4 regions of the Acidovorax sp. ACV01 genome follow, and region 1 is predicted to be linked to each of the others. Evidence: predicted binding sites of a transcription regulator. Region 1 holds the regulator's gene; each other region holds the start of a gene.
What was found. Region 1 encodes sigma-54, which starts transcription at its own class of promoters, with help from an activator protein. Its sites were predicted from a motif close to TGGCANGNAANCTGCTTT; they were not measured.
Positions count from the first base shown of each region.

Region 2: a site for sigma-54 is predicted at 641-658, ahead of nirB (nitrite reductase large subunit NirB). Genes of this name have one in related genera too.
Region 3: a site for sigma-54 is predicted at 1,670-1,687, ahead of glnA (type I glutamate--ammonia ligase). Genes of this name have one in related genera too.
Region 4: a site for sigma-54 is predicted at 2,815-2,832, ahead of IB243_RS26255 (CmpA/NrtA family ABC transporter substrate-binding protein). Genes of this name have one in related genera too.

Region 1 is NZ_JACUZT010000008.1:261,307-268,454, forward strand. It holds gene IB243_RS22150 (class I SAM-dependent RNA methyltransferase) at 1-1,040, opposite strand, end outside; gene IB243_RS22155 (thioesterase family protein) at 1,037-1,519, opposite strand; gene IB243_RS22160 (RNA polymerase factor sigma-54) at 1,604-3,193, opposite strand; gene lptB (LPS export ABC transporter ATP-binding protein) at 3,193-3,936, opposite strand; gene lptA (lipopolysaccharide transport periplasmic protein LptA) at 4,002-4,655, opposite strand; gene IB243_RS22175 (thiol:disulfide interchange protein DsbA/DsbL) at 4,764-5,420, opposite strand; gene IB243_RS22180 (SPOR domain-containing protein) at 5,487-6,134, opposite strand; gene argS (arginine--tRNA ligase) at 6,144-7,148, opposite strand, start outside.
Region 2 is NZ_JACUZT010000005.1:241,618-248,765, forward strand. It holds gene IB243_RS16190 (single-stranded DNA-binding protein) at 1-3, shown strand, start outside; gene IB243_RS16195 (hypothetical protein) at 53-253, opposite strand; gene nirB (nitrite reductase large subunit NirB) at 874-3,417, shown strand; gene nirD (nitrite reductase small subunit NirD) at 3,438-3,797, shown strand; gene IB243_RS16210 (nitrate regulatory protein) at 3,859-5,172, shown strand; gene IB243_RS16215 (formate/nitrite transporter family protein) at 5,517-6,329, shown strand; gene IB243_RS16220 (bifunctional protein-serine/threonine kinase/phosphatase) at 6,382-7,148, shown strand, end outside.
Region 3 is NZ_JACUZT010000005.1:545-7,692, reverse strand. It holds gene glnA (type I glutamate--ammonia ligase) at 204-1,619, opposite strand; gene IB243_RS15140 (molybdopterin-binding protein) at 1,794-2,615, opposite strand; gene IB243_RS15135 (EI24 domain-containing protein) at 2,612-3,550, opposite strand; gene IB243_RS15130 (sterol desaturase family protein) at 3,589-4,602, opposite strand; gene IB243_RS15125 (polysaccharide deacetylase family protein) at 4,682-5,512, opposite strand; gene IB243_RS15120 (beta-propeller fold lactonase family protein) at 5,512-6,495, opposite strand; gene IB243_RS15115 (16S rRNA pseudouridine(516) synthase) at 6,737-7,148, opposite strand, start outside.
Region 4 is NZ_JACUZT010000014.1:36,958-44,105, reverse strand. It holds gene tsaD (tRNA (adenosine(37)-N6)-threonylcarbamoyltransferase complex transferase subunit TsaD) at 1-328, opposite strand, end outside; gene IB243_RS26265 (branched-chain amino acid ABC transporter substrate-binding protein) at 435-1,601, opposite strand; gene IB243_RS26260 (ANTAR domain-containing response regulator) at 1,808-2,434, shown strand; gene IB243_RS26255 (CmpA/NrtA family ABC transporter substrate-binding protein) at 3,022-4,266, shown strand; gene ntrB (nitrate ABC transporter permease) at 4,303-5,277, shown strand; gene IB243_RS26245 (ABC transporter ATP-binding protein) at 5,274-6,107, shown strand; gene IB243_RS26240 (CBS domain-containing protein) at 6,333-6,770, opposite strand.

The sequences.
Region 1 (7,148 bases):
TGCGCAGCTTCGCGGCCCACGCTGGCGCCCAGGGCCCGCTCGGCCGCGCGTTCGTTGGCGTTCTGGCCAGCGGCACCGGCGGCGGCAATGCGCTCGCCATAGGGCGGGTTCAGCAGCATCACGCCGGGCTGGTCGCACGGCGGCATGCGCTGCAGGGCGTCGCCACCGCGCAGTTGCACGGCGTCGGCCACGCCCGCACGTTCGGCATTGCGCTGGGCAAAATCGACCATGCGGTGGGCCACATCACTGCCAAATATGGGCACAGCGCTTTTCTGTATTGCGCCTTCAGCTTCATTTTTAATAGCAGTCCAGACATGGGCCTGGAACGGCAGCAGTTTCTCGAACGCAAAGCGGCGCAGCATGCCCGCCGGGATGCGGCAGGCGATCTGTGCGGCCTCGATGGCGATGGTGCCACTGCCGCAGCAGGGGTCATACAGCGGTTGGGGGTTGTCACCGTGCGGGTCCCAGCCGCTGGCAGCGATCATGGCGGCGGCCAGGGTCTCCTTCAGCGGGGCGTCGCCCTTGTCCTCGCGCCAGCCACGCTTGAACAGCGGCTCGCCAGAGGTGTCGATGTAGATGGTGGCCTCTTCCGTGGTCAGGTGCAGGTGGATGCGCACGTCGGGCCACTGGGTGTTCACATCGGGGCGCACGCCGCTTTTGGCGCGAAAGCGGTCGGCCACGGCGTCCTTGACCTTGAGGCCCGCGAAGTTGAGGCTCTGCAGCGGGCTGTGCTGGGCGGTCACCTCGACCTTGAAGGTCTGGCGCGTGGTGAACCAGATTTCCCAGGCCACGTCGCTGGCGGCGGCATACAGGTCGTTTTCAGAACGGTAGGGGCGGTGCGCCAGCTGCACCAGCACGCGCTGGGCCAGGCGGCTGTGCAGGTTGAGCAGCAGCGCCTCGCGCCAGGACGCGCGCAGCAGCACGCCGCCACGGCCGACCAGCAGGTCTTGCCCCGTGAGGCCGGTGATGCCATGCACCTCGTCGGCCAGAAAGCCCTCCACACCGGCGGCGCAAGGGAGAAAAAGTTGGAGTTGATTCATGACGTTGGTGAGGATACGCGCTCGGAAAGTGCGTGTGAATCCGGCGTGCCCGCACGGGCCAGCAGCAACTGGCGGATGGAGTCCGGGATCGGCGCCACCTTGCGGTCGGCCTTGCCGATGAAAACGATGCCGATCTTGCCGCGCGCCACCTCGCGGCCCGAGGTCTTCTCGGTCATGCAAAAGACCAGGTCAAACCCATAGCGGTTGAAATCGGCAGGCGCCATATCCACGCGCATGGTCTCGCCGTGGAAGCCCTCGGACTTGTACTGCGCCACGATGTCGCCGACCACGATGGACAGGCCACCCACATCGGCCTCGGGGTAGCCCAGCGACTGGAAGAAGCGCACACGCGCTTCGGACACGAGGCTCAGCAGCTGCGCGTTGTCCAGGTGCCCGCCCTGGTTGACGTGGCTGATGTAGATCTGCATTTCGGTGGTGAATCCGAAGTGCGGGGGAAGGTCGAAGACGATGCGGGCCATGGCGGGGCGGCGGGTAGTAAAAAGACAATTGAACGGAAACACACAACCGGGCGCACACCCCTGCGTGCCCCTCTGCGAGTGGACCTACAGCGCCTTGCGCAGGTTGGCCGGCGCTATCTTGAGCGCCTCGCGGTACTTGGCTACGGTGCGGCGTGCGCATTCGATGCCCTGCTCCTTGAGCATCTCGGCGATCTGGCTGTCGGACAGCGGCTTGGCGGGGCTTTCTGCGGCCACAAACTGCTTGATGAGCGCGCGCACGGCGGTGCTGGATGCGTTGCCGCCGGTCTCGGTGCCCAGGCCCGAGCCAAAGAAGTACTTCAGCTCATACGTGCCAATCGGCGTGGCCATGTATTTGGCGGTGGTCACGCGGCTGATGGTGGATTCGTGCAGGCCCAGTTCGTCGGCAATGTCGCGCAGCACCAGTGGGCGCATGGCCAGCTCGCCGTGGGTGAAGAAGCTTTTTTGGCGCTCCACGATGGCGCGCGAGACGCGCAGGATGGTGTCAAAGCGCTGCTGGATGTTCTTGATGAACCAGCGCGCCTCCTGCAGGCGCTGCTGCATGCCCTGGTGGCCCTCGCCGCCCTTGTGGCCGCGCAGGGCACCGGCATAGATGTCGTGCACGCGCAGGCGGGGCATCACGTCGGGGTTGAGCGCGACGATGAAGTTGTGCTGGCCGTCACGGCCGTTGGCGCGTCCGGCTTTGCGCACGATGACGTCGGGCACGATGATGTTGCGCTCTACATCGGCAAAACGGCGGCCGGGGCGCGGCTCCAGCCGGGCAATGAGGGCCATGGCGGCGCGGGTGCGTTCCTCGCCGTCGCCACACAGCTGCGTCAGGCGGCGGATGTCGCGGCGGGCCAGCATCTCCAGCGGCTGCTGGCACACGCGCAGTGCGGTCTGCACGGTGTCGGGGTCGATCTCACTGTCTTCGTCCGCAGCCAGGGCCTTGAGCTGCAAGGTCAGGCATTCGGCCAGGCCGCGCGCGCCCACGCCGACGGGCTCCAGGCTCTGTAGCAGGCGCTGGGCGACGGTGAAGCGGTGCACCAGTTCCTCGATCTGCTCCAGGTCGTCGGGGCCGGCCAGGCCGATGGCCAGCTCTTCAAGCGGTTCTTCGAGGTAGCCGTCGTCGTTGAGCGATTCGATGAGAAAGCGCAGCGCGGCGCGGTCGATCTCAGACAAGCGCAGCGCCAGCGCCTGGCGGTGCAAAAAGGCGGTCAGCGATTCGTGCGAGCGGGCCAGTTCGGTTGCATCGGCCTCGTCGCCTTCGGAGTCGTTGCGGTTGCGGGCAGGCGCATCGCCGCCCCACTCGGCGTCGTTGGGCGCCATCTCTACCGTGCCGTCACCGCTCCAGTCGGGTTCGTCGGCACCCGCACTCGGCGTTTCAGCATCATTTTGGCCCTCAGCGCTTGTATTGCTTGCGCTGGTAGCTCCTGAAAAAATAGCATCATCGGCGCTGTACTCATCGGGCTGCGCGGGCGTGTCGGCGGCTTCGAGGCCAAACTCCTCGCGCGGAGCTTCGTCGGCATTGCGTTCGAGGAACGGGTTTTCGTCGAGCATCTGCTCGACTTCCTGCGAGAGTTCGAGCGTGGACAACTGCAGCAGCCGAATGGACTGCTGAAGCTGGGGGGTCAGTGCAAGATGCTGCGAGACGCGCAGCGAGAGTCCAGGCTTCATCACATGCGGAAATGTTCGCCCAGGTACACCCGGCGCACTTCGGCGTTGTCCACGATCTCGGACGGCGTGCCCTGGGCCAGCACTCGGCCATCGCTGATGATGAAGGCGTGGTCGCAGATGCCCAGCGTTTCCCGCACGTTGTGGTCGGTGATGAGCACACCGATGCCGCGCGCCTTCAGGAAGCCGATGATGCGCTGGATCTCGATCACGGCGATGGGGTCGATGCCCGCAAAGGGCTCGTCCAGCAGGATGAAGCGCGGTTGTGTGGCCAGGGCCCGGGCGATCTCGACGCGGCGGCGCTCGCCGCCGGACAGCGCCATGGCGGGCGAGGCCCGCAGGTGGTCCACGCGCAATTCTTGTAGCAGGGCCGTGAGGCGGTCTTCGATGGCTTCGCGCGCGAGTGGCTGGCCGTCCTCGCCACGCTGCAATTCCAGCACGGCGCGTACGTTCTCTTCGACCGTGAGTTTGCGAAAGATCGAGGCTTCCTGAGGCAGGTATGACAGGCCCAGGCGCGAACGCCGGTGGATGGGCATGTGGGCCACCGAATGGCCGTCGATGCGGATATCGCCCTCGTCACTGCGCACCAGCCCTACGATCATGTAAAACGAGGTGGTCTTGCCCGCGCCGTTGGGGCCCAGCAGCCCCACGACCTCGCCCTTTTGCACCACCAGCGACACATCCTTGACCACCTTGCGGCTGCCATAGGACTTTGCCAGGTGCTGCACCTCCAGGCGGCTACCCATCTGGGAATCAGGCCCCAAGCGGCTGCCCGCCTGGGCGTCAGGTCCGGTACTCACGACAGGCCCACTCACTTGGCGCCGCCGCCAAGGCTGTTGCTGGGGCGCAGTGCCGGTGCCGAGGCCGGGGGAGACGCCTCGGGAGCCACCGCTGCAGGGGGTGGGTCTTTGGGTGCCAGCACGGCGCGCACTCGGCTGCCCGGTGCGGGGGCATCGCCTGCGGCGTTGGTGGTGGTGCGCTTGCCGTCCACCGAGAACACGTCGGTCAGATTGTTGTAGACGATCACGGCACCCGTGATTTCGTCGCTGAGCACGGCGCCCCGGTAGCGGCGCAGCTCGGCACGGGTGATGAAGCGCACGTTGTCGGCCTTGCCGTCGTACTCGATGACCTCGCTCTCGCCTTCGATGAACTCGTCGGGCGCGCCAGCCAGGGTGTCGCGTTTTTGCCGGAAGAAGGCGCGCTTGCCGGGTTCGGCCGTGACCACGCCGTACTGGTAGCCGTCGGCGTCTTGGCGCACATCCAGCCGCGCACCGCGCAGCACGATGGAGCCCTTGGTCATGACCACGCGGCCAGAGAAAACGCTGGTCTGCTTGAGTTCATCGTGGCGCAAAGCGTCCGCCTCGATGTTCATGGGCTTGGCGCGGTCGGCCTTTTCGGCATGGGCCACACCCAGGGTGCAGGCCAGGGCCGCGAGCAGGAGGATCGGAAGGAGGCGATGGTTCATAGGGCACGAATCTTGCAATCATTGTAGCCACCCCGTCGCATTCCTCCATGAAAAAAGCCCGCAGGTGCGGGCTTTAACCAAGAGGACGGGGCGGTCGGCAGAAAACCGTCAGCCTTTGCGGGCCACCGCCGCCAGATGTTCCACCACCTGCAGCACGTTTTGCATGTTGCCGGCCATGGTGCCATCGGTGTAGAACTTGCCAGCCACGCCCATCGACGGCACGCCCTCTACGCCGTAGGCATCCTGCAGTTGCGACGCACGGCGAACCTGGTTGGACACAGTGAACGAGCCGTAGATTTCCTTGAACTTGGCGGCATCCACACCCTGCTGGGCCACCCAGGCAAAAATTTCATCGTCCTTGGCCAGCTTCTGCTTTTCCACATGGATGGCACGGAACACTTTGGCATGAAGGGCTTCGAGCTTGCCCATGCCTTCCAGGGCGTAGTAGAGCTTTTGCTGCGGCACGAAGCTCGCGTTGAAAGCCACGGGCATGCGGCGGATGGAAAGGTCCTTGGGAGCGGCCTTCACCCAGGCATCGAGCGTGGGCTCAAAGGCGTTGCAATGGGGACAGCTGTACCAGAAGAACTCGATCACATCGACCTTGCCCGCAGGCGCATCGGGCGCCACGGGCTTGTCCAGCCGCCGGAAGTCCTTGCCCTCCTTGAACTGGCGGGCCTGCGCCAGCGCGGGGGTGGCCACTGGCAGCGTCAGGGCGGAAGCGGCAACCGCCGAAGCGGCGGACAAAGAAAACTCACGGCGTTTCATGACAAAGACTCTCCTGTTACAGGTCTGGGGGATGTGAGCCATGCCCCCGCAAAAAGTTCAGAGCAGCTAGCGCTGCACGCGCACCAGCGCCGACTCCACCCCGGCGCCATCGAGCTTCTCCTTGAGCTGCTCGGCATCGTCGCGCTTGGTGAACGGGCCCACACGTACACGAAAAACGGCCCGGCCATTCTGTTCGCGTTCGCTCACGCGGGCCTCCCAGCCCAGCATGGCCAGCTTGGCGCGCTGGGCGTCGGCATCGACTTGGGTGCGGAATGCCCCGGCCTGCACAAAGTAGTCAAATGGGTCCAGATTGCCCTTGGCGGCCGCCTTGGCCACCGCCAGATCCCCCAGTGGGTCCGCGCCCGGCTTGGTTTCGGCCTTGGCCTCGGGCTTGCTGGCAGCAGGTTTGGGTGCGGACGCCGCGGCACGGACATCTGGTGGCGGCGCTGCCGCGGCAGGGGCCGATGCGACGGTGGCCGCAGGCGGCGCGGGCGCGCGCGCCGGGTTTTTGCCATACAGCGGCGAGTTCGGGTCCCAGTTCTTGTTCTTCTGGGATTCGGCAGCGTCCATGTCCACGCCCCGGCCGTTGCCCTTGTTGAGAAAGGGCACCGGTACCTTGGCCACATACACGGCCACCGCCAATGCGGCGCCCAGGCCCACGATGACCCCCACGATGAAGCCGATGATGGTCCCGCCCGTCTGTTGTTTCTTCATAGTGACTGCTTACATTCTGGCTGGAGCCGACACGCCCAGCACGGCCAGGCCATTGTGCAATACCTGTGCGGTGGCCGCGACCAGCGCCAGGCGGGCCTTCTTCAAGGCTTCGTCGTCGACCAGGATGCGCTCGGCATCGTAGTAGCTGTGGTAGCTGGCGGCCAGGTCGCGCAGGTAGAAGGTGACGTCGTGCGGGGCCTCCCCGTCGGCGGCGGCCGTGAGCATCTCGGGGTACTTGGCCAGTTGCAGCATCAGCGCCTGGGCGGGTGCGCTGTCAAGGCAAGACAAGTCCGCCGCATACAGTTCGGAAGTCACCTTACCCAACAGCTCCACACGCACCTGCTCCTCGGAGATGGCCAGCAAGCTTGCCTGGGCAGTGACGATTTCCTCAGTGAAGCCCCGTTCGCGCAACAGCACCGAGCAGATACGCGCGTGGGCGTACTGCACGTAGTACACCGGGTTGTCGTTGTTCTGCGCGACGGCCAGGTCCACGTCGAAGGTGTACTCGGTGTCGGGCTTGCGGCTCAAGAGGAAGAAGCGGACCGCGTCCTTGCTGGTCCATTCGATCAGGTCGCGCAGCGTGACGTAGCTGCCCGCGCGCTTGCTGATCTTGACCTCTTCGCCGCCCTTGACCACGCGCACCATGGTGTGCAGCACGTAGTCGGGGTAGCCCTGCGGAATGCCCACGTCGGCCGCCTGCAGCCCGGCGCGCACGCGGGCGATGGTGCCGTGGTGGTCGGTGCCCTGGATGTTGACGACCTTGGTGAAGCCGCGCTCCCACTTGGCGATGTGATAGGCCACGTCGGGCACGAAGTAGGTGTACGTGCCATCCGTCTTACGCATGACCCGGTCCTTGTCGTCGCCGTAGTCCGTGCTTTTCAGCCACAGCGCGCCGTCCTGCTCGTAGGTCTTGCCGTTGGCGACGAGCTTGTTCACCGTGGCATCCACGCGGCCGCTGGTGTACAGGCTCGATTCCAGGTAGTACTCGTCGAACTTGAGGTTGAAGGCCTGCAG
Region 2 (7,148 bases), on a different contig from region 1:
TGAGATTCAGCCTCGGCGAGTTGCGCTGACGTCATGGCTGGGGCGGCCCGGATCAGCGAGGTTTTTTGCGGGCAGGCTCGCCTTGCTTGAACCCCAGTGCATGAAGTTCTTCTTCGCTCAAGTGCAGCTCGGTCAATTCGGGTTGCCGCGCTTCGATCGTACGCCGCCGTTCGTAATTGGTGGGAGGGCCTTTTTCCTCTTGCCGGCGGTCCGTGCCGCTGCGCCTTTCGCTTGTGGATCTGCGTTCTGTCATGGTGATGTCTCCGTGGTTGCGGTGGAGCTGGTCTCCTCACGGCTATCTCATCTCGCTGGAGTCTGCCTCCGGATCGCGGGTTTGAAAACAAAAAAATCACCGCAGACGCTCGATCGGGCCCGAAGCGAAGGCAGGGTCCGGCACGATGAGCCGGCATGAGCTTCCGCGCAGTACGTCTTTCAGGCGTTTCATACCTCCGGTCAACCGCCAAGCATGTGTGCCGCTGCTACTGAACCTGTCTGACACGGCCCGCTTCAGGCGCTCGCACTATGTTGGTGAGGCCGTGCACCGCATTGATGCGAGATCGCAGGGCCCACGCAGACAGCCGTGGAGCACGACCTCTCGAAAGCCCACACTGCCCGGGTTCTCAGGCCGCCAATCGCACCCCGGCATGGATATTGCAGTTGGATGGACACCCGTCGGTGAAGCTGCCTGCGGACTGACAACAACCCCTCCGCTAATGATGGCGGAACACCCGAGCGAGCCGCGGCTTATGCAGCCGGCCGCTTGGTAGTTCCAACCCACGCCCGTGGTTCCGCGGAGGGTGCGTTGTGCCGCAAGGCACGGCACATCCTGCACCCCTTGATGCGGTTCCCCGGGTTCTTGCAGGATGAGCAAGCATGAAAATCGTTCTCATTGGCCACGGCATGGTCGGCCACAAGTTCCTCGAAAGCCTGGCCGAGACCGGCATGACCGGCGTCGAAGTCACCGTGCTGTGCGAGGAGCCGCGCCCCGCCTACGACCGGGTGCACCTGTCGGCCTTCTTCAGCGGTACTTCGGCCGACGAGCTTTGCCTGGTCGAGCCCGGCTTTTTCGAGCGCACCGGCTTCACGCTGCGCCTGGCGGCGCGCGCCGCATCGGTGGACCGCCGCACCCGCACCGTGACCACGGCCGATGGCGAGGTGCTGAGCTATGACAAGCTGGTGCTGGCCACCGGCTCCAACCCCTTCGTGCCCCAGGTTCCTGGGCGCGACCGCGAGCACTGCTTCGTCTACCGCACCATCGAAGACCTGGAGGCCATGCAGGCCTCGGGCGCCAAGTCCAAGACCGGCGTGGTCGTGGGCGGCGGCCTGCTGGGCCTGGAATGCGCCAAGGCCTTGAGCGACATGGGTCTGGAAACCCACGTGGTCGAGTTCGCCCCCCGGCTCATGGCCGTACAGGTGGACGAGGGCGGCGGCCGCGTGCTGCGCGCCAAGATCGAGGAGCTGGGCGTGCAGGTACATACCGGCCGCAACACGCAGGAGATCACCGATGGCGCGCGTGCGCGCCACCGCATGGTGTTTGCCGACGGCACCTACCTGGAAACCGACATGATCGTGTTCTCCGCCGGCATCCGCCCGCGCGACGAACTGGCGCGCCAGAGCCTGCTGGCCATCGGCCCGCGCGGTGGCGTGGCCATCGACAGTGCCTGCCGCACCAGCGACCACGATGTCTACGCCATCGGCGAATGCGCCTCGTGGAACGAGCAGACCTTCGGCCTCGTGGCCCCCGGCTACGACATGGCGCGCGTGGCGGCCCGCCACATCGCGGGCGAGACCGACGCGGCCTTCGTCGGTGCCGACATGAGCACCAAGCTCAAGCTCATGGGCGTGGACGTGGCCAGCATCGGCGACGCGCATGCGAAAACGCCGCACAGCCGCACCTGCCAGTACGTGGACGAGCGCCGCCAGGTCTACAAGAAGATCGTCATCAGCGAAGACGGCAAGCAGCTGCTGGGCGCCGTGCTGATCGGCGACGCCACCGAGTACGGCACGCTGCTGCAGATGGCGCTCAACGGCATCGCGCTGCCCGAGGACCCCGAGTTCCTGATCTTCCCGTCCAGCGACGGCAAGGCCAGGCCCGGCCTCGGCGTGGATGCCCTGCCCGACACGGCGCAGATCTGCTCGTGCAACAACGTCACCAAGGTCGGCATCTGCGAGGCCGTGGGCAACGGCGCCTGCACCATCGCCGAGATGAAGGCCTGCACCAAGGCCGGTGCCACCTGCGGCGGCTGCGTGCCCCTGGTGACCCAGGTCATGAAGGCCGAGATGGCGCGCCGCGGCATGGCCGTGAACAACCACATCTGCGAGCACTTCGCGTACTCGCGCCAGGAGATCTACCACCTGGTGCGCGTGGGCAACATCAAGAGCTTTGGCGATCTGCTGGCCCAGCATGGCAAGGGCATGGGCTGCGACATCTGCAAGCCCGTGGCAGCCAGCGTGTTCGCCTCGTGCTGGAACGAGTTCGTGCTCAAGAAGGAACTGGCCGGGCTGCAGGACAGCAACGACTACTACCTGGGCAATATCCAGAAGGACGGCACGTATTCGGTGGTGCCGCGCATGCCCGGTGGCGAGGTCACGCCCGACGGCCTGATCGCCGTGGGCCAGGTGGCCAAGAAGTACGGCCTGTACACCAAGGTCACCGGCGGTGCGCGGGTGGACATGTTCGGTGCGCGCCTGGAGCAACTGCCTTTGATCTGGGAGGAGCTGATCACCGCCGGTTTCGAGTCCGGCCATGCCTACGGCAAGTCGCTGCGCACGGTCAAGAGCTGCGTGGGATCGACCTGGTGCCGCTATGGCGTGGGTGACAGCGTGGGCCTGGCCGTGGAACTGGAGAACCGCTACAAGGGCCTGCGCGCCCCGCACAAGATCAAGTTCGGCGTCTCGGGCTGCACGCGCGAATGCGCCGAGGCGCAGGGCAAGGACATCGGCATCATCGCCACCGAGAAGGGCTGGAACCTCTACATCTGCGGCAACGGCGGCATGAAGCCGCGCCACGCCGAGCTGTTCGCCTCCGACCTCACGAAGGAAGACCTGGTGCGCATGATCGACCGGGTGCTGATGTTCTACGTGCGCACGGCCGACCGGCTGCAGCGCACCAGTACCTGGCGCGAGAACCTGGAGGGTGGCCTCGACTACCTCAAGGATGTCTTGCAAAAGGACAGCCTGGGCCTGTGCGCCGAGCTCGAATCGCAGATGCAGCACGTGGTGGCCACCTACCAGTGCGAGTGGAAGACCGCCATCACCGACCCCGAGACGCGCAAGCGCTTCCGCTCGTTCGTGAACAGCGACAAGGCCGACGAGAACGTGCTCTTCGTCGAGGAACGCGGCCAGATCCGCCCCGCACGCGCAGAGGAACGTGGCCAGACCCCTGCCAAGGTCATCCCCATCCGCCAGGCCGCTTGAAGAAGAAGGACGAGAACACCATGAGCGCACTTCCCATGAACAGCAGCACCGACTCCCTTGCCTGGACCGACATCTGCGCGGTCGACGACATCCTGCCCAGCACCGGCGTCTGCGCCCTGGTGGCCGACCGCCATGTGGCGGTGTTCCGTACCGGCAGCGACCAGTTCTTCGCCATCGACAACGTGGACCCCAAGTCGGGCGCCAGCGTGCTCTCGCGCGGGCTCATCGGCAACCTGGGCGAGCGCGTCGTGGTCGCCTCGCCGCTGTACAAGAACCATTTCGACCTGCGCACCGGCGAATGCCTGGAGGCGCCCGAGCATTCGGTGCAGGCGCACGGCGTGCGCGCCGAGGGCGGGCGCATCAGCGTGGCCGTCGCCTGAATGCCCTGGGCGGCGTCCGGCGGGGTTAGCATCTGCGTATCCTGAATCCCGGAGTCTCCGCATGCCCGATCTGGCCGCCGCGCCCCTGTCCGTTTCCAGCCTCGTGCTGCGCTCGCGCCAGCTCGAGATCGATGCGGTGCGCCACCTGGCCAGCCGGGCTGCGCTGGTGGACGTGGTCGGGCAGCTGATCGAGGGGCTGCAGCGCGAGCGCGGCGCATCGGGCGTCTACCTGGCCTCCAAGGCCCAGCGCTTTGCCGACCTGCGCGGCCGCACCGTGCAGGAGGTCGTGGCGCTGGAGGCCAAGCTGCGCGCCGAGTTCGCCCAGCATGTGGAGCCCGCGCAGGGCGCCACGGCCAAGGCCTTGTCGCTGATGGCCTGGGCACTGCTGGGCCTGGACGCGCTGCCCGCGCTGCGCAGCCAGATCGACAAGCAGGCGATGACCGCCCACGATTCGATTGCCGCGTTCAGCCACCTGATCGCCGGCCTGATCGAGCTGGTCTTCCACGTGGCCGATGCGGCCGGGCTGCCCAGCGTCTCGCGCCAGCTCGTGGCCCTGGTGCATCTGGTGCAGGCGCAGGAAGAGGCGGGGCAGGAGCGGGCCATGGGCGCTTTGCTCTTTGCCTCGGGCCAGGGCAGCGACGCCCACCAGCAGCGCGTGCTGCACCTGATCGATGCCCAGGAGCGCAGCCTGCGCGCCTTTGCCGATTTTGCCGACCCGGCCTTGCGCACCCGCTGGGAGCAGCAGCAACTGGCCCCCGGCATGGTCCAGCTGGAGCGGCTGCGGCGCACGCTGTGCGTGGTGCGGCCAGGCGCCACGCTGGACAGCAACCTCAGCGACGCCTGGTTCGATGTATGCACCGAGCGCATCAATGCGCTGTGGCAGCTGCAGGTCGAACTGGTGCAGCGCCTGCGCGAGGACTGCGCGGCGCACATCGTGCAGGCCCAGCAGGACCTGCAGGACTCCAGGGGCCTGCTGCGCGGCCTGCGCGACAACCCGCCGCAGCGCACGCACGCGGTGGACCGCTTCTTCGATATCGCCATTGCACCGACGGCGGTGGAACCGCCTGCAGCGGCAGTGCAGGGCGCCGAATCGGCCTCGTTGCTGGAGCTGCTGCAGGCCCAGTCGGCGCGCATGGCCAGCATGGAAGCCGAGCTCGAAGCAGCGCGCCGCACGCTCAACGAGCGCAAGGTGATCGAGCGTGCCAAGGGCGTGCTGATGGCGCGCCTGGGCATGAACGAGGAAGTCGCCTTCCGCGTGCTGCAAAAAACCTCGATGGACCAGAACCGGCGCCTGCTCGATGTGGCCGAGGCCACGCTGTCCCTGCCGGACCTGGCATTCGCCCACCCCGACCGCAAAGGCGACAAGCCCGCCTGACCCAGGCTGGTGCCCGGCCTGCACTGATGTGAGGCCACCGCCACAGCATGCCCCCGGAACGTGCACGGTTTGCGGGAGTTTCCCCGACCTGGGCTGCCCCATGGAGGGTACGGAACTTGCAAGGACGGTGGTGGAGGGCGGGCTGATGGTGGCCTGCCTGCCATCTGTCTGCGGCTCGCCGCAGGCACAGGAATCGCGCTTCCAAGGATAACGGCGTCCCTTGCGTCCCCCAGCTGTCTGGGGGGGGCAGCGGACGCCGTTTTTCTTTGTCTTCTTCCTGGCGCGTTTCCCTGGGGTGCATCACCCCGAGGCGCCTGTCCGTTCCCCATTCCAAAGGAATTTCAATGGCCTACCTCGCCCCCGCCGAGTTCGTGACCAAGATGGTCGATTCCGGTGAATCCAAGCTCCTGATGTCCACCCGCGACACGCTGATCCGCTCCTTCATGGCCGGTGCCATGCTGGCACTGGGCGCCGCCTTCGCCGTCACCGTCACGGTGAACACCGGCAACGCGCTCCTGGGCGCAATGCTGTTCCCGGGCTGCTTCATCCTGCTGTACCTGCTGGGTTATGACCTGCTGACAGGGGTGTTCACGCTGGCCCCGCTGGCCGTGCTCGACAAGCGTCCTGGCGCCACCTGGGGTGGCGTCTTCCGCAACTGGACGCTGGTGTTCTGCGGCAACTTCGCAGGTGCCTTCATGGTGGCGGTGTTCATGGCCATCATCTTCACCTTCGGATTCAGCGAGGCACCCAACGCCGTCGGCGTGAAGATCGGTCACATCGGCGAGGGCCGCACTGTGGGTTACTCCGCGCACGGCGCTGCCGGCATGCTGACCCTGTTCGTCCGTGGCGTGATGTGCAACTGGATGGTGTCCACCGGTGTGGTGGCGGCCATGATGTCCACCTCGGTGTCGGGCAAGGCCATCGGCATGTGGATCCCCATCGCCCTGTTCTTCTATATGGGCTTCGAGCACAGCATCGTCAACATGTTCCTGTTCCCTTCGGGCCTGCTGCTGGGTGGCAACTTCACGGTCATGGACTACCTGGTCTGGAATGAAATTCCCACCGTCATCGGCAACCTGGTGGGCGGCCTGACGTTCGTGGGGGCCATGCTGTACTCCACCCACTACAAGACCGCGCCCAAGCGCAACGTGGCCTGAAGACCCTGCAGGGCCGGAACGGTCCGGCCCTGCGTGCGTGTACACCTGTGCCATGAGCGGCAAGAGCAACACCCTCGGCGTCACGCTGGGCCAGCACTCGCGGGCGGGGCAGGGCGGCGTCAACCAGGACTTTCACGGCGCTATGCTGCCGGCCGAGCCGCTGCGCACCTCCAAAGGCATCGCCGTTGCGCTCGCCGACGGCATTGGCTCCAGCGCCGTCAGCCAGGAGGCCAGCGCCGCCGCGGTGCGCTGCTTTCTAGACGACTACTACGCCACGACCGACGCCTGGTCGGTGCGCCGGTCGGCGCAGCGCGTGCTCGGTGCCACCAATGCATGGCTGCATGCGCAAACCATGCGCAGCCACGCGCGGTTCGACAAGGATCGCGGCTACGTCTGCACCTTCAGTGCGTTGATTCTGAAAGGCCGCGAAGTCCACGTATTGCATGTCGGTGACGCACGCATATATCGCCTGCATGCGCACTCATTGGAGCAACTAACGAAGGACCACCGTGTCCATCTTTCCTCCTTGGAGTCGTTCCTGGGCCGCGCGCTCGGCGCCAGCGACAACGTGGAGATCGACTATGCCTGCATGGTGGCTGAGGTCGGTGCCCTTTATGTCCTGGCGACAGATGGGGCCTACGCGTATTTCGATGCTTCGGACGTGCACCACGCGTTGTCCCGTTTTGCCGACGACTTCGACAGCGCTGCGGAAGCACTGATCACCCTCGCTCAGGCGCGGGGCGCTGACGACGACATGACGGTGCAGTTGCTGCGCATTGATGCGTTGCCAGAGCCCAGTCCCCATAACCTGCAGGTGCT
Region 3 (7,148 bases), on a different contig from region 1:
TCGCACTGCCATGCAGGGGTTCGGGGGAGTATCCCCCAATCGCCACGCATCGCCAATCCAACACCAGCGGCCCCGGACGGGCCTTTGTACAAGGATGCAACGGCCCAGCCACTGGTTCCGTTTCAAAAGTCCCAGGTCCTTGTGCGCAATAAAAAAGGCGGCCTGAGCCGCCTTTTGGAGAGTAATTGCCTTCTGGCAGGCAATTACAGGGAGTAGTACATGTCGTACTCGACAGGGTGAGGAGCCATGCGGAAACGCGTGACTTCGCCCATCTTGAGGTCGATGTAGGCATCCAGCATGGAGTCGGTAAAGACGCCACCCTTGGTAAGGAAACCACGGTCCTTGTCCAGATAGTCCAGCGCTTGGTCCAGGCTGTGGCACACGGTAGGCACCAGCTTGTCTTCTTCGGGTGGCAGATGGTACAGGTCCTTCGTGGCGGCTTCGCCGGGATGGATCTTGTTTTCCACACCATCCAGGCCGGCCATCATCAGGGCCGAGAAGCACAGGTAGGGGTTGGCCGATGGATCGGGGAAACGCGCTTCGATGCGGCGGCCCTTGGGGTTGGCCACATACGGAATACGGATCGAGGCCGAGCGGTTGCGGGCCGAGTAGGCCAGCTTCACAGGGGCTTCGAAACCGGGCACCAGGCGCTTGTACGAGTTCGTACCTGGGTTGGTGATGGCGTTCAGGGCACGTGCATGCTTGATGATGCCGCCGATGTAGTACAGCGCGAAGTCCGACAGGCCGGCATAGCCGTCGCCTGCGAACAGGTTCTTGCCGTCCTTCCAGATGGACTGGTGCACGTGCATGCCGGAGCCGTTGTCGCCAGCGTAGGGCTTGGGCATGAAGGTGGCGGTCTTGCCGTAGGCGTTGGCCACGTTCCAGACCACGTACTTCAGGACCTGGGTCCAGTCGGCGCGCTCGACCAGCGTGCTGAAACGCGTGCCGATTTCGTTCTGGCCAGCGCCTGCCACTTCATGGTGGAACACTTCGACCGGAATGCCCAGGGATTCGAGGATCAGGGACATTTCAGCGCGCATGTCTTGCGTGCTGTCGACGGGAGGCACGGGGAAGTAGCCGCCCTTGACGGTGGGACGGTGGCCGCGGTTGCCGCCTTCGAGCTTGGCACCCGAGTTCCAGGGGGCTTCGTACTCTTCGATCTCGAACATGACCTTGCCAGGTTCGTTGGACCAACGCACGCCGTCGAAGATGAAGAATTCTGGCTCTGGGCCGAAGAAAGCGGTGTCGCCCAGGCCGGAGGCCTTCAGGTAGGCTTCAGCGCGCTTGGCGATGGAGCGTGGATCGCGGTCGTAGGCCTTGCCGTCACCGGGTTCGATCACGTCGCACTGCAGGAACAGCGTGGTTTCTTCAAAGAAGGGGTCGATGTTGGCGGTGCTGGGGTCGGGCATGAGTTGCATGTCCGAGGCTTCGATGCCCTTCCAGCCGGCTACCGAGGAACCATCAAATGCATGGCCGGACGTGAACTTGTCTTCGTCGAAGTGGGAAACTGGCACGGTCACGTGCTGTTCCTTGCCACGGGTATCGGTGAAACGGAAGTCAACGAACTTGACTTCGTTCTCCTTCACCATCTTCATCACGTCTGCAACGGTCTTGGCCATCAGGTTCTCCTGGATAAAGCGCTTGTTGAAAAAAGGAATTTGCCGATATAAAAGCAGTTTGCGTGCCAGCCGGGTGCAGCCGCCGCACTATGAAGGAGCACTACGGACTGCGAGCCGATGGGGCATCCGTCAGATTGCACCAATACAGTGCAATCCACCCATTAAGACCAGACATCACAAGTTGCGCACCAATTCGGGGCCACAGTTCGCACCAAATTCGTGCAGTCCGTTTTTCAGATCCAGCCATGCGGCCGGAACCAGGGAAGCAGGACCTTTGACGCCCAGTTCGATGTGCCGCCCGTATTGTGGATGATCCACGCTGGGCAAACTGAACACCCGGACCTCGGGGTGCGTTTTTTCGATGTGCTCCATGAGGGGTGTCAAAGCCGCCTCCATCGCCCCATAGACCACCACCGACTGCTCGGTCTGCGGTGTGCGATTGAAAAACGCCGCGTAGTGGTGGTCCAGCACCCCTTCGATCATGGGCCAGGCCATGACGGGGAAGCCGGGCACGAAATGCACCGTTCCACCGCCCTCCCCATTGCAGCTGAAGCCGGGGATTTTGTTATAGGGGTTGGGAATGATGCGGGCGCCTGCCGGAAACACCCCCATGTTGAGCCGGTGCACGTTGTCAGCGCGGTCCGGTTCGTACAGCACACCCTGCTCCCGCGCGACGTCCTGCATGCGTTCACGGATCAGCGCCTCAGCTTCAGTGTGCAGTACGAGCTCCCGGCCCAGCGCGCGCGCCGCGCACTGGCGTGTGTAGTCATCGGGCGTGGCCCCAATGCCGCCGCAGGAAAACACCACATCGCCCGAAGCGAAGGCGCGCTGCAAGGTGGCCGCAATGCGATCCGGGTTGTCGCCCACATAGTCGGCATAGGCCAGCGAAAGCCCGCGCGCTGACAGCAGTTCGATGACCTTGGGCATGTGTTTGTCAGCGCGCTTGCCGGACAGGATTTCATCACCCACGATGATCAAGCCGAAGGTAGGGGTCATGGTGTAGGGGTTCCGTTGACAGGAGACTCTGGGGCGGGAAGATGAGCTGGTGCCGGAGCCACAAGCGCCTGCGTGGCATGCACCGGCTGCTTTGTTTCGACAGCCGCTACGGTAGGGACGTCAGCGGGAGCCCTGCTGTCGCCCTCTGCCCGCAAACGTTCGAGCGCCGCCAGACAATAGTGCGTGAACCACAGCGACGAAAAGGCAAAAACCAGGGTGTAAATCCAGATCGCCAGTGGCACGAGAACAAAGAACGCTGCGGCAAAAACCACGCCCGAGGCCCACACGATGCTGGGAGCAGCCCCCAGATAGCCCGTCAGGATGCCAATGCCCAGCAGGCTGCTGCGATGGCGGCGGAAAAGCTCCTGCCGCTCCTCCTTGCTCGCATGCTCGGCCAGCGCATCAAACGCCATCACGCGGTAGGTCAGCCAGCCCCAGATCAACGGGGGCAGAATGAGCACCAGCGGCGGTACCAGCCACAGGGGCACCGATACCACCAGGGCAATCAATGCCAGCACCGTGGAGCTGACCGACCAGGCGACGCTGGCGATGAACGACCCACCCTTCTTGCGCTCCAACATCGGGAAACGCCGATCGGCCACCAGGGCCACCAGTGCAGGTGTCATGAGCACCGCCACCACCAGCAGCGAGACCACCACCAACGCGGGCGCCACGGCCAGAACCACCATGAGGGGAGCCACGACCGAGGTGATATCCCCCAGCCCCCAACCCTGCAACCAGTTCCAAAAGCTGGCCAGGAGCGAAGAAGCATCCAGCAGCGTGCGCATGCCCTGCACGGCCCCATCCCAGTACAAATAGCCCAGCCCCAACGCCAGCGCCACCATCAGCAGCAACGGCAAGCCGGACAAGGCCACCACGCGGGGCCGCAGGCAATAGGCGGCGGCGCGCCAGAAAGAATCGAGCAAGAGTCCCATGCCGGCAAGCATACCTTCTTGACCGCGGGGAGGGGCTTTCAAGCCTTGCCCAGCAGCCTCAGCACCCCCCGCCATTGCTGGGACCAAAAGCCCCCGCCATAGTCCCGCAACCGCCCGTCCGGCCCCGGCTCCACCTGATCGCGCACCCCCGTGGGATCAAAGCGCAATTCAAAATTGGCAGTGCGCATCAGCATGTCCCACCAGGGTAGCAATACGCCAAAGTTGTGTCCCCCCAGGACCACGCGGTACTTGGCATCTTGCGCCGCGGCAGCCTCCCCCGACAGTGGCTTGACGGTTTCGTGGCCTATTCCAACGCTGTGGTGCAGCCGGTGAAAACGCGGGCTGATCCACAGCCGCTCGCCCCAGTGGCCAAACCAGAGCCGCACATTGGCGTGTTGAAAGCTCTCGCTGAGCTGCGTAATGGCCACAATTGCGATGAACTGCCCAGGCGCCACCCCGATGAGCTGCGCCACCACCACCAGGATGGTGTCGCGCAACAGGTCATCCAGCAGATGGTTGCGGTTGTCGCTCCACATGGTCATCTGGCGCTGCGCATGGTGCAAGGAATGCAGGCGCCACCACCATTCAAAGTGGTGCTGCCCACGGTGAATCCAGTAGTCCACAAAGTCAAACACCACCAGGTACAGCAGCAGACTGACCCAAGGCACGTCGGTGAAGCCGGGCCAGAGGCCATCTAGCTGGAAGGTGCTGACGCCCGCCACCCGCAATGTACCGAAGAGAGAGTCCGTCAATGGGTCCACAGCGAGGAAGAGACCCAGGCGGAACAGCCCCAGCCGGTGAATCAGCGTGTAGAGAATATCGGTGCGAATCGTTGCGCGGTCGGTCACGGCCTCCACCGGCCGCCAGCGCTGCAAAGGACCGATCACCGCAGCGATCACCACCAATTGCAGCAGGCCCACAAGAATCCAGCCCGCGGCCTCATAGCCGCTTTCCAGCTGGTTGCCCAGCCCCATGGTGAACATCACTGGCTGCAACAGGCTTTCAAAAAGCCACTGCTGAGCCGCATCAAAACCGTTGCCTAGCCAACCCATTGCATCATGCTCCGTCTATCTCACCACACATGCCCGCTCCCCGGGCGGCATTCGCGACCATGTACTGCGCCAACCCCTGTCAACGGCCTGCCAAAGGCGCGTAATCGGGATGCTCTCGCAGTGTCCGAAAGCAAAATCCTCGCTCCTTGAGTCCGGCGATCAGCGGCTCCAGCACTGCTGGCGCCCAGGGGTCCTTGCGCGACCAGATCCCCAAATGTGCAAGCAGGATGTCGCCACTGCGCACATCCCGCAAAGCCTTGCTCAGCAGCGCCGTATTGCTGGCCTTCTCACTGGGCAATTCATCCCCCAGGAATCCTGCCGGTGACCACCCCACATGCGTGTACCCACATGCATGGGCGCTGGCAAGCAACTGCGGCGAAGTCTTGCCACCCGGGGCGCGAAACAAGGGCAAAGGTGTCTTGCCGGTCACGAGCTTCAACCGATCCGCTGCCCGGGCAATCTCCTTGCAATACCCGGCCGCTGTCAGCACAAAATCCTGCCCCTCGCGCGGTCCGGCCGAAGGTCGAACCCGGAAAGAGGGGGCCTGCGCTGTCCCTAGATCGGCTCGCCAGTAGGTGTGGTCCCAGGTGTGCGATGCAAACTCGTGGCCCTCTGCAGCCCGGGCCCGCCACCAGGAAGCCCAGTGTTCTCCCAGGCTGCCATCCCCTTCCCGGGTGCGCTCGTTGGCAGCGAAGAATGTCACACGGACTTGCTGGCGCGCCAGAACGTCTGCCACCAAAGGTGCCACGGCCATGTGGCCGGTGTCGAACGTCAGGTAAATGGGCTTGTTACAGTCTTTTTGGGCACTAGCGCTTGATACAAAAGCGCTAACAGCTACAAAACATATAGCAAAACGAGCTCGCCAAGCCTTTTCCTGGCAATGTGCGGGTGCCCCGACACCGTGGCCCATCAGCGGGGCGCGTGCTGCAGCGTCCATACGCCATGGGGGGACTTGCCCACCGTGACTTGCCGCACGACCTTCTTGGCCTCCGTGTCCACTACAGAAAGCTTGCGCGCCCAGCGGGAGCTTACGTAGATGAAGCGGCCGTCGGCCGACACTTCCATACAGTCTGGCCCACCGGGCACGGGGTAAGTTTCGACCACCTGCTGGGCGGTCATGTCGATCTTGCTGATGGAGTTTGCGACCCGGTTACTGACATACAGATGCCGCCCATCGCCCGCTGCACGAAAGGCGTGGGCGCCGTTACCCGTCTTGATCTTCTTGATGCTCAAGGGCTCGCGCCCCGAGACATCAAACACCTCGACGCTGTCACTGCCGGTCAGGCCCACAAAAAGGCGCTTGTCGTCTGCGCTGCCATATACGTCTGCAGGCATGGCACCCGTTTTGGTGCGCCACTTGATCGTCTGTGTTGCGATATCGATGGCCACCAGCTCATCGCTGTCCTGCATCGTGGAATACACCGTGGTGCTGCGGCTGTCGATCCACAAATGGCTGGGTGTCCGGGAGGTGGCCACCCGCTGGACGAGGTTCAACTCCTTCCCATCCCAACGGTAGAAATCCACGTGATTCAAGCGATTGGCCGCTGTAATGAACCACTTCATGTCGGGAGTAAACCGCAGATGGTAAGGATCCACAATGCCCCGGACCGTGCGTTGAACCTCTGCGGTGCGCGGGTCCAGGAACGTCAGAGTGTCCCCCAGCGCGTTGGCCACAATGATCGACTTCTCATCAGGCGTGAGGTAGAGATGGTGGGGCTCCTTGCCAGTCGGGATGCGGGCCGTCTCGGTCCAGGTCACCGGGTCAATGACACTGACATTGGCTTCGAGGGAGTTCAGCACAAACAGTGGAGGGGCGGCAGCCAGCGCCCCCCCTATCGAGATCCACAACCCACCCAAGACAGCGCACGTACGTGCAATCGAGAAAATCTTCACAGAACCACTTTCAACAGAGCCCAAGAGTGTAGCTCTGCCCCTGCCAATGCCCAGCGGAAGAACACGTAACATCCTTGACGTAGCGCGGATTCCAATCTGTCAACAGGGTTCGAATCGCCTGATGGAGTGCCCAGTCCATCCCATCGAGCAGTCAGCATCTAGGTTTCTGCCATCTTCGGCGCATGCGGTGGTCTCGTATCGCCCCCCGACACTCGGTGCGGTGACGGCTTAGCCCAATCCCTCAACTCGACTGGGTCAGCAAGCTCAAATCCTCGTGGCTGAGCCACTTCCATTCCCCGGGCTGCAGATTAGCGGGCAACTCCATGGCCCCGATCCGCGACCGATGCAGGCCTTCCACACGATTGCCCACAGCAGCCAGCATGCGCTTGACCTGGTGGTACTTCCCTTCTGTCAGCGTGAGATTCAGCTGATGGCTCGCTGTCTGTTCACAAGCGGCCGCCTTCACCGGTTTGGGGTCGTCGTCCAAAACCACCCCCGCCAGCAAGCTCGATATCTGCTTTTCGTCCACCGGATGTTTCGTTGTGACCTGATACACCTTGGGTACGTGTTTCTTGGGGGAACTCATGCGGTGGATGAATTGCCCATCGTCGCTCAACAGCAACAGTCCCGTGGTGTCCTGGTCCAATCGCCCC
Region 4 (7,148 bases), on a different contig from region 1:
TGTCCAGCGCCGCCCCCAGCGCGCAGGCCACCCCCGCGCCCACCAGGAGTGCACCAGCCAGGCCTGGGCCACGCGTGTAGGCCACGACATCCACATCCGCCAGCGTCTGGCCGGACTCGGTGAGCACCTGCGTGGCCAGCGGCAGCACCCGGCGGATGTGGTCGCGGCTGGCCAGCTCGGGCACCACGCCACCGTAGGCCTGGTGCATCTCGATCTGGCTGTGCAACGCATGCGCCAGCAATGTGGGCACGGCATGGCCCGTCGAACGGACCAGTGCCACGCCCGTTTCGTCGCACGAAGATTCAATACCGAGTATCAGCAAGCTCATGCCCCGAGTGTAAAACCCGGCCTCGCGCAGGGCCTGATGCAAAAACCCCTGCTGGCGCTGGCCAGCAGGGGTTGTTCAAAGCCATGCCGCCTGAAGAACCGGCCGGCTACCAGCGGTCCGAACGCATGCGCAGCTCCCAGCTGCCGCTACGCAGTTCGTACACGCCCACGGCGCCGTAACGCTGTTCGCCCTTTTCGTCCCAGCTCATGGTGCCGATCACGGGGGCATAGCCGTTGATGCCGTGCATGGCCTTGGTGATCTCTTTGGGGTCGGCAGACTTGGCCTTTTGGATGGCTGCGGTCAGCACGTAGGTGCTGTCGTAGCTGTAGTGGCCGCCATAGGCGGGCGGCTTCTTGTAGGCCTCGATGTACTTTTCAAGGAAGGGCTTGCCGGTGGTGAACTCTTTGGCTTCGAGCACGGGCGACGTTGCATACAGCCCCTCGACAATGCCGGCGCCCTTGGCCATGTCGGTGGTCTTGATGGTGTCGCCGCCCAGCAGGCTGACCTTGGTGTGGCCCACCTTGCGCAGCGACTCCAGCAGTGCCAGGGCCTGGAAGTCGTTGAGGGTGGAGACGATCACCTCCACCTTGGCGGCCTTCAGTTCGCCCGCGAGTTCGTCGAATGCCGTGGTCTTGTCGTCAAACGACTTGCGCACCACCACCTCTTTCTTCTCGGCCTTGAGCTGCGCAGCGGCCCCGTCGGCCAGACCCTTGCCATAGGGCGTGCCATCGTCCAGCGCGGCGTAGCGGGCGGCGCCCAGCTGCGTCGCAGCAAACGAGCCGATGGCGCGTGCCTGCAGGGTGTCGTTGGCTACCATGCGGAACGTGGTGGGAAAACCCAGCTGGGTGAACTTGGGATTGGTCGAGATGGCGATCTGGGGGATGTCCTTGGCCGCATAGATCGGCGCGGTCTCGATGCTCACCCCTGAATTCAGATGCCCAATCACGGCCACCACGCCCGAGTCCACCAGCTGCTGTGCCACGGTCTTGCCGGTGGCGGCATCGGCCTTGTCATCCACCGACACCACCTCCAGCGTCACGCGTTTGCCGTCCACGCTGTAGCCGCCCTTGTTGAGCTCTGCCACGGCCAGGTTCACCCCGTTGAGCAAATCCTGCCCCAGCGCGCCCAGCGGGCCGCTCAACGGCTGGGCCACACCGATCTTGATGGTGTCGGGCACCTTGCTGCAACCTGTCAACACCAGCAGCGCGGATACCGCCACGGTGGTCAGGGCCAAGCCGGCAGAGATATGCCGCCGGTCAATGTGCTTGTTCATGCAAATCCTCTTGAATAGGTCAATGTGAGCAGATGTATATGCGACGCAGCCGGGGAGGTGCTATCGGGTATGCCCTGCCCATCGCCAAACTATTAGCAAGTTTCAGGCCCCGCAAGGTGAAAAAGCCTGCCCTGGGCGAAGAACCCTTGGCATGCACCGCTTCGATGCACCAATTTATGGCGTAAAAATTGCTTATGCTCCAGGGTATGAACGAGTCTTTGCGCATCGTGGTGGTTGCCCCGGATCTGGCGGTCGCCGACCCCGCCGACGAGCATGCCGTGCTGCAGGCGGATCGGTCGCGGGCGCTGCGCATCGGGCTGCTGGAAAACAATTTCAACCTGGTGGCCACGCTGCCCGCTGACGTTTTTCTGAGCGAGCGCATCGCCCAGTTGCAGCCCGACCTCATCATCGTGGACGCCGAAAGCGAAGCCCGCGACGCCCTCGAACACGTCGTGATGGCCACGCGCAATGAACGCCGCCCCATCGTGATGTTCACCAACGATGAAGACACCTCGCATGTCAAGGATGCGGTGGCGGCGGGCGTGTCGGCCTACATCGTGGCGGGCCTGGCCCCCCAGCGCATCCGCCCCATCCTGGACGTGGCCATGGCGCGCTTTCAGCATGAACAAGCCCTGCGCGCCGAGCTGGCCGATGCCAAGACCGAGCTCAAGGACCGCAAGACCATCGACCGCGCCAAGGGCCTGCTCATGCAGCGCCAGGGCCTCAGCGAACAGGCCGCCTACGAAAAGCTGCGCAAGACCGCCATGGACAAGGGCCTCAAGCTGGTGGACGTGGCCCAGCGCATGCTCGATGTGATGGACTTGCTGGGCTGAGCACCTGTTCACGATTTCCCAAGGAACCGCGTTGGTGCACCATCGGTAGATGGCGAATGCTGCGGATGCCCTGCAGGGGTCAAGACCCCGGGCGCAGGATGCAAGCCGGGACTGCCGGAGGCCGGTTTGTCACACATTGCCGCCCGTGCGGCACTGCCCAGCAGCCTCCAAGGCCCCGCGCCCACGCTCGCCTTCACGCCCTCCTGTTTCACCCGGCTGCACCCGGCCCGGATGGTGCGCCGCACAAAGGCAGTGCAACTTGTTCACCAACGTGCATGGCGGCAGTTCTGACGAACAATAGACCGCCAGCGCTTATTCATAAAGCATATTCAGCTATTTAATCCATAGCATTTTGCGCCCCGTGATGGCGCAATCCATGCTGGCACGCTGCTTGCATAACCCATGGCGAGACCAATGACGGTCCCACCACTGACAGCACTGACCCAATGGCGGGCCGGTGCTGGCTCAAAGCCCCCCAATGGGCTTTGCCATGGACAAAGGCGTCCCTCTCCGCGGCCGGTTTGCAAATGCAACCAGCCCAGGGGAGGACGCCTTTTTTGCTTTGTAACGACGCGAGGAAATGCCCCATGACCGATCTGTTGAAAACCAGTCTCAACCGCCGCACCGTGCTGCAGGCCGCTACCGTTGGCGCCGTGGGCGTGAGCCCCGCCCTGCGTGCACTGGTCCACGCCCAGGGCTCGGACGCCCCCGAGAAAAAGGAGGTCAAGATCGGCTTCATCCCACTGACCGATTGCGCCAGCGTGGTGATGGCCTCGGTGCTGGGCATCGACAAGAAATATGGCGTGACCATCATCCCCACCAAGGAAGCCTCGTGGGCCGGTGTGCGCGACAAGCTGGTGAATGGCGAGCTCGACTTTGCCCACGTGTTGTACGGCCTGGTCTACGGTGTGCACCTGGGCCTGGCTGGCCCCAAGAAGGACATGGCCGTGCTGATGAACCTGAACCAGAACGGCCAGGCCATCACGCTGTCCAAAAAGCTCGCCGACAAGGGCGCCGTCAACGGAGCGGGCCTGGCCAAGCTGATGGCCAGCGAGAAGCGCGAATACACCTTTGCGCAGACCTTCCCCACCGGCACACACGCCATGTGGCTGTACTACTGGCTGGCAGCCCATGGCATCGACCCGATGAAAGACGCCAAGGTCATCACCGTGCCGCCGCCACAGATGGTGGCCAACATGCGCGTGGGCAACATGGACGGTTTCTGCGTGGGCGAGCCCTGGAACCACCGCGCCATCATGGACGGCATCGGAGTGACCGCCACCACCACGCAAGACATCTGGAAGGACCACCCCGAAAAGGTGCTGGGCACCACGTCCGAATTCGTGCAGAAGTACCCCAACACGGCGCGCGCCGTGACAGCCGCCATCCTGGAGGCCAGCAAGTGGATCGACGAAGGCCTGGCCAACAAGAACAAGATGGCCGAGACCATTGCCGGCAAGGCCTACGTGAACACGGGTGTCGATGCCATCAACCAGCGCATCCTGGGCCGCTACCAGGACGGCATGGGCAAGACCTGGGACGACCCCAACCACATGAAATTCTTCAACGAAGGCACGGTGAACTTCCCGTACCTCACGGACGGCATGTGGTTCCTCACGCAGCACAAGCGCTGGGGCCTGATGAAGGACCACCCCGACTACCTGGGTGTCGCCAAGGCCGTGAACCGCATCGACGTCTACAAGCAGGCCGCCACGGCCTCCAAGACGCCGTTGCCCAAGACCGAGATGCGCAGCAGCAAGTTCATGGACGGCGTGGTGTGGGACGGCAAAGACCCCGCCAAGTACGCCGACAGCTTCAAGATCAAGGCGTAAGCGCCCTGCCCCGTCCACCCAGCACAGGAGAACACCATGGTCAGTGCCGTCTTTCACTCCCCGTTGGATGCAGCCCCCGTGGTTGCACAGAATGCTATGAATAATGTAGCCACCAGCGCTTCACCTGCAAGCGCCAGAAGCCAAAAACAGCCAAAACCTGCACCGCTGGCGCCCCCCGCACCAGCGGTGGCTGCTGCCGCGGCCCCAGCCGGCCGCGACTGGGCGGCGCTGTCGCGCAGCTTCTGGATGGCGGTGCTGCCGCCGCTGTGTGGCCTGGGCTTGCTGGTGGGTCTGTGGGCCGTGGTGTCAGCCACCACGGGCAACAGCATTCCCGGCCCGGTGGAAACCTGGAAGCAGGCGCTGGAAATCTTCAGCAACCCGTTCTACCGCAACGGCCCCAACGACCAGGGCGTGGGCTGGAACGTGCTGATGTCGCTCGAACGCGTGGCCGTGGGCTTTGGCATGGCGGCGCTGGTGGGCATTCCGGCCGGCTTCGTGATCGGGCGCTTCAACTTCCTGTCGCGCATGTTCAACCCGCTGATCAGCCTGCTGCGCCCCGTGTCGCCCCTGGCTTGGCTGCCCATTGGCCTGCTGGTCTTCAAAGGTGCCAACCCGGCCGCCATCTGGACCATCTTCATCTGCTCCATCTGGCCCATGATCATCAACACCGCGGTGGGCGTGCAGCGTGTGCCGCAGGACTACATGAACGTGGCCCGCGTGCTCAACCTGTCGGAGTGGAAGATTGCCACCAAGATCCTGTTCCCCGCCGTGCTGCCCTACATGCTGACCGGCGTGCGCCTGGCCGTGGGCACGGCATGGCTCGTGATCGTGGCCGCCGAAATGCTGACTGGCGGCGTGGGCATTGGCTTTTGGGTGTGGGACGAGTGGAACAACCTGAACGTCAAGAACATCATCATCGCGATCTTCGTGATCGGCATCGTCGGGCTGGTGCTGGAGTTTGCACTCATCAAGCTGGCCACTGCATTTACGTTTGAAGAGGTGAAAGCATGAACCCCACCGCAGCATCCACACATCCCTCCATGACCACCAAGTTCATCGAGATCCATGGCGTCGAGCAGACCTTCAAGACGGCAAAGGGCCTGTTCCCTGCGCTGCGCGACATCAACCTGACGATTGCCAAGGGCGAATTCGTGGCGCTGATTGGCCACTCGGGCTGCGGCAAGTCCACCCTGCTGAACCTGATCGCGGGCCTGACCACGCCCACCAACGGTGCACTGCTGTGCGCCAACAAGGAGATCAAGGGCCCGGGACCGGAGCGCGCCGTGGTGTTCCAGAACCACTCGCTGCTGCCCTGGCTCACCTGCTTCGACAACATCTACCTGGCCGTGGAGCGCGTTTTTGGCGGCAAGGAAACCAAGGCCCAGCTCAAGGCCCGCACCGATGCCGCGCTGGCGCTGGTGGGCCTCACGCCGGCTGGGCAAAAGCGCCCCGGCGAGATCTCGGGCGGCATGAAGCAGCGCGTGGGCATTGCCCGTGCGCTGAGCATGGAGCCCCAGGTGTTGCTGATGGACGAGCCCTTTGGTGCACTGGATGCATTGACCCGCGCCAAGCTGCAAGATGAACTGCTGGAGATCGTGGCACGCACCCAGAGCACCGTGGTGATGGTGACGCACGACGTGGACGAGGCCGTGCTGCTGTCCGACAAGATCGTGATGATGACCAACGGCCCCGCTGCCACGATTGGCGAGGTGCTGGCCGTCAACCTGGCCCGCCCCCGCCGCCGTGTGGAACTGGCCGAAGACCCGCAGTACGTGCACTACCGCAAGGCAGTGATCGACTTCCTCTACACCCGCCAGGGACACGTCGAAAAAGCCGCTTGAGCGGCCGGGTCGGCCGCGACCCGGACACCCAGAACAAAAGGGCTCTGACCAGATCGGTCAGAGCCTTTTTTTTCAGCGTTGCGCCAAAGAAAACCGCCCGCAGAACGCGCACAACCCAAGCCAGTGTCCCCGCGCAAGGGCCGCCCCGCCGCGCTGGGGGTGTCCCCCTTCCCGCGCGCAGCGCGAGAGAAGGGGGAAGGCGCGCAGCGCCTCAGGGGATTGTCCTTAGTGAGTTCCAGTGATGTAGTGCTCCAGCTGCTCGATGATGAATTTCTGCTCGGAAATGATGTCCTTGACCAGATCGCCAATGGAGATCATGCCCACGAGCTTGCCACCCTCGACCACCGGCAGGTGGCGCAGGCGGTTGTTGCTCATGATCTGCATGCACTGCTCGCTGGTCTGGTCGGGCCGTACAAACAGCACGGAGGTGGTCATCACGTCACGGACCTGCGTGACGGCGGAGGTACGCCCCATGAGGGCAATCTTTCGCGCGTAGTCGCGCTCGGTAAAGATGCCGGCGATGGACTCGCCCTCCACCGCCAGCAACGCGCCGATGCCCTTGTCGGCCATGAGCTTGAGCGCCTCAAACACCGAGGCGCCGGGGGCAATGGTGTGGACGATGGCGTCCGGTTTGGACTGAAGAATCTTGGCGACGATGGTCATGGGAACCTCCCTCTGTATACCTGAAACAGGCGTAGAGAGATTTCAGCCCATAAGCCCAACGGGCGCAACCCGCGCAAGCCCGATTTGTCACGCTTTTGGGCCGGGTGTGGCAATGGCGATGCATATGTTTCGGCTCTGTTGCATTCGGCCGGACGCGAAACAAACTGAAAAGAACCGAAACCGCGACGAGACGACGCCGGGGCGGCGGCCGGGCACGATACAGCCCATGTCCAACGCATTTTCAAAGGAATCAACGCCCACCCTTCTTGCCTCGGATCGATCGCTTGCGACCGGCTGCGGGCCTTTGGCCACAGGCAGGAAACAGGCGCCTGGATTGTTTCCAAAACTGGAACAGTTAGTTTGCGACCAGCTGGTTTT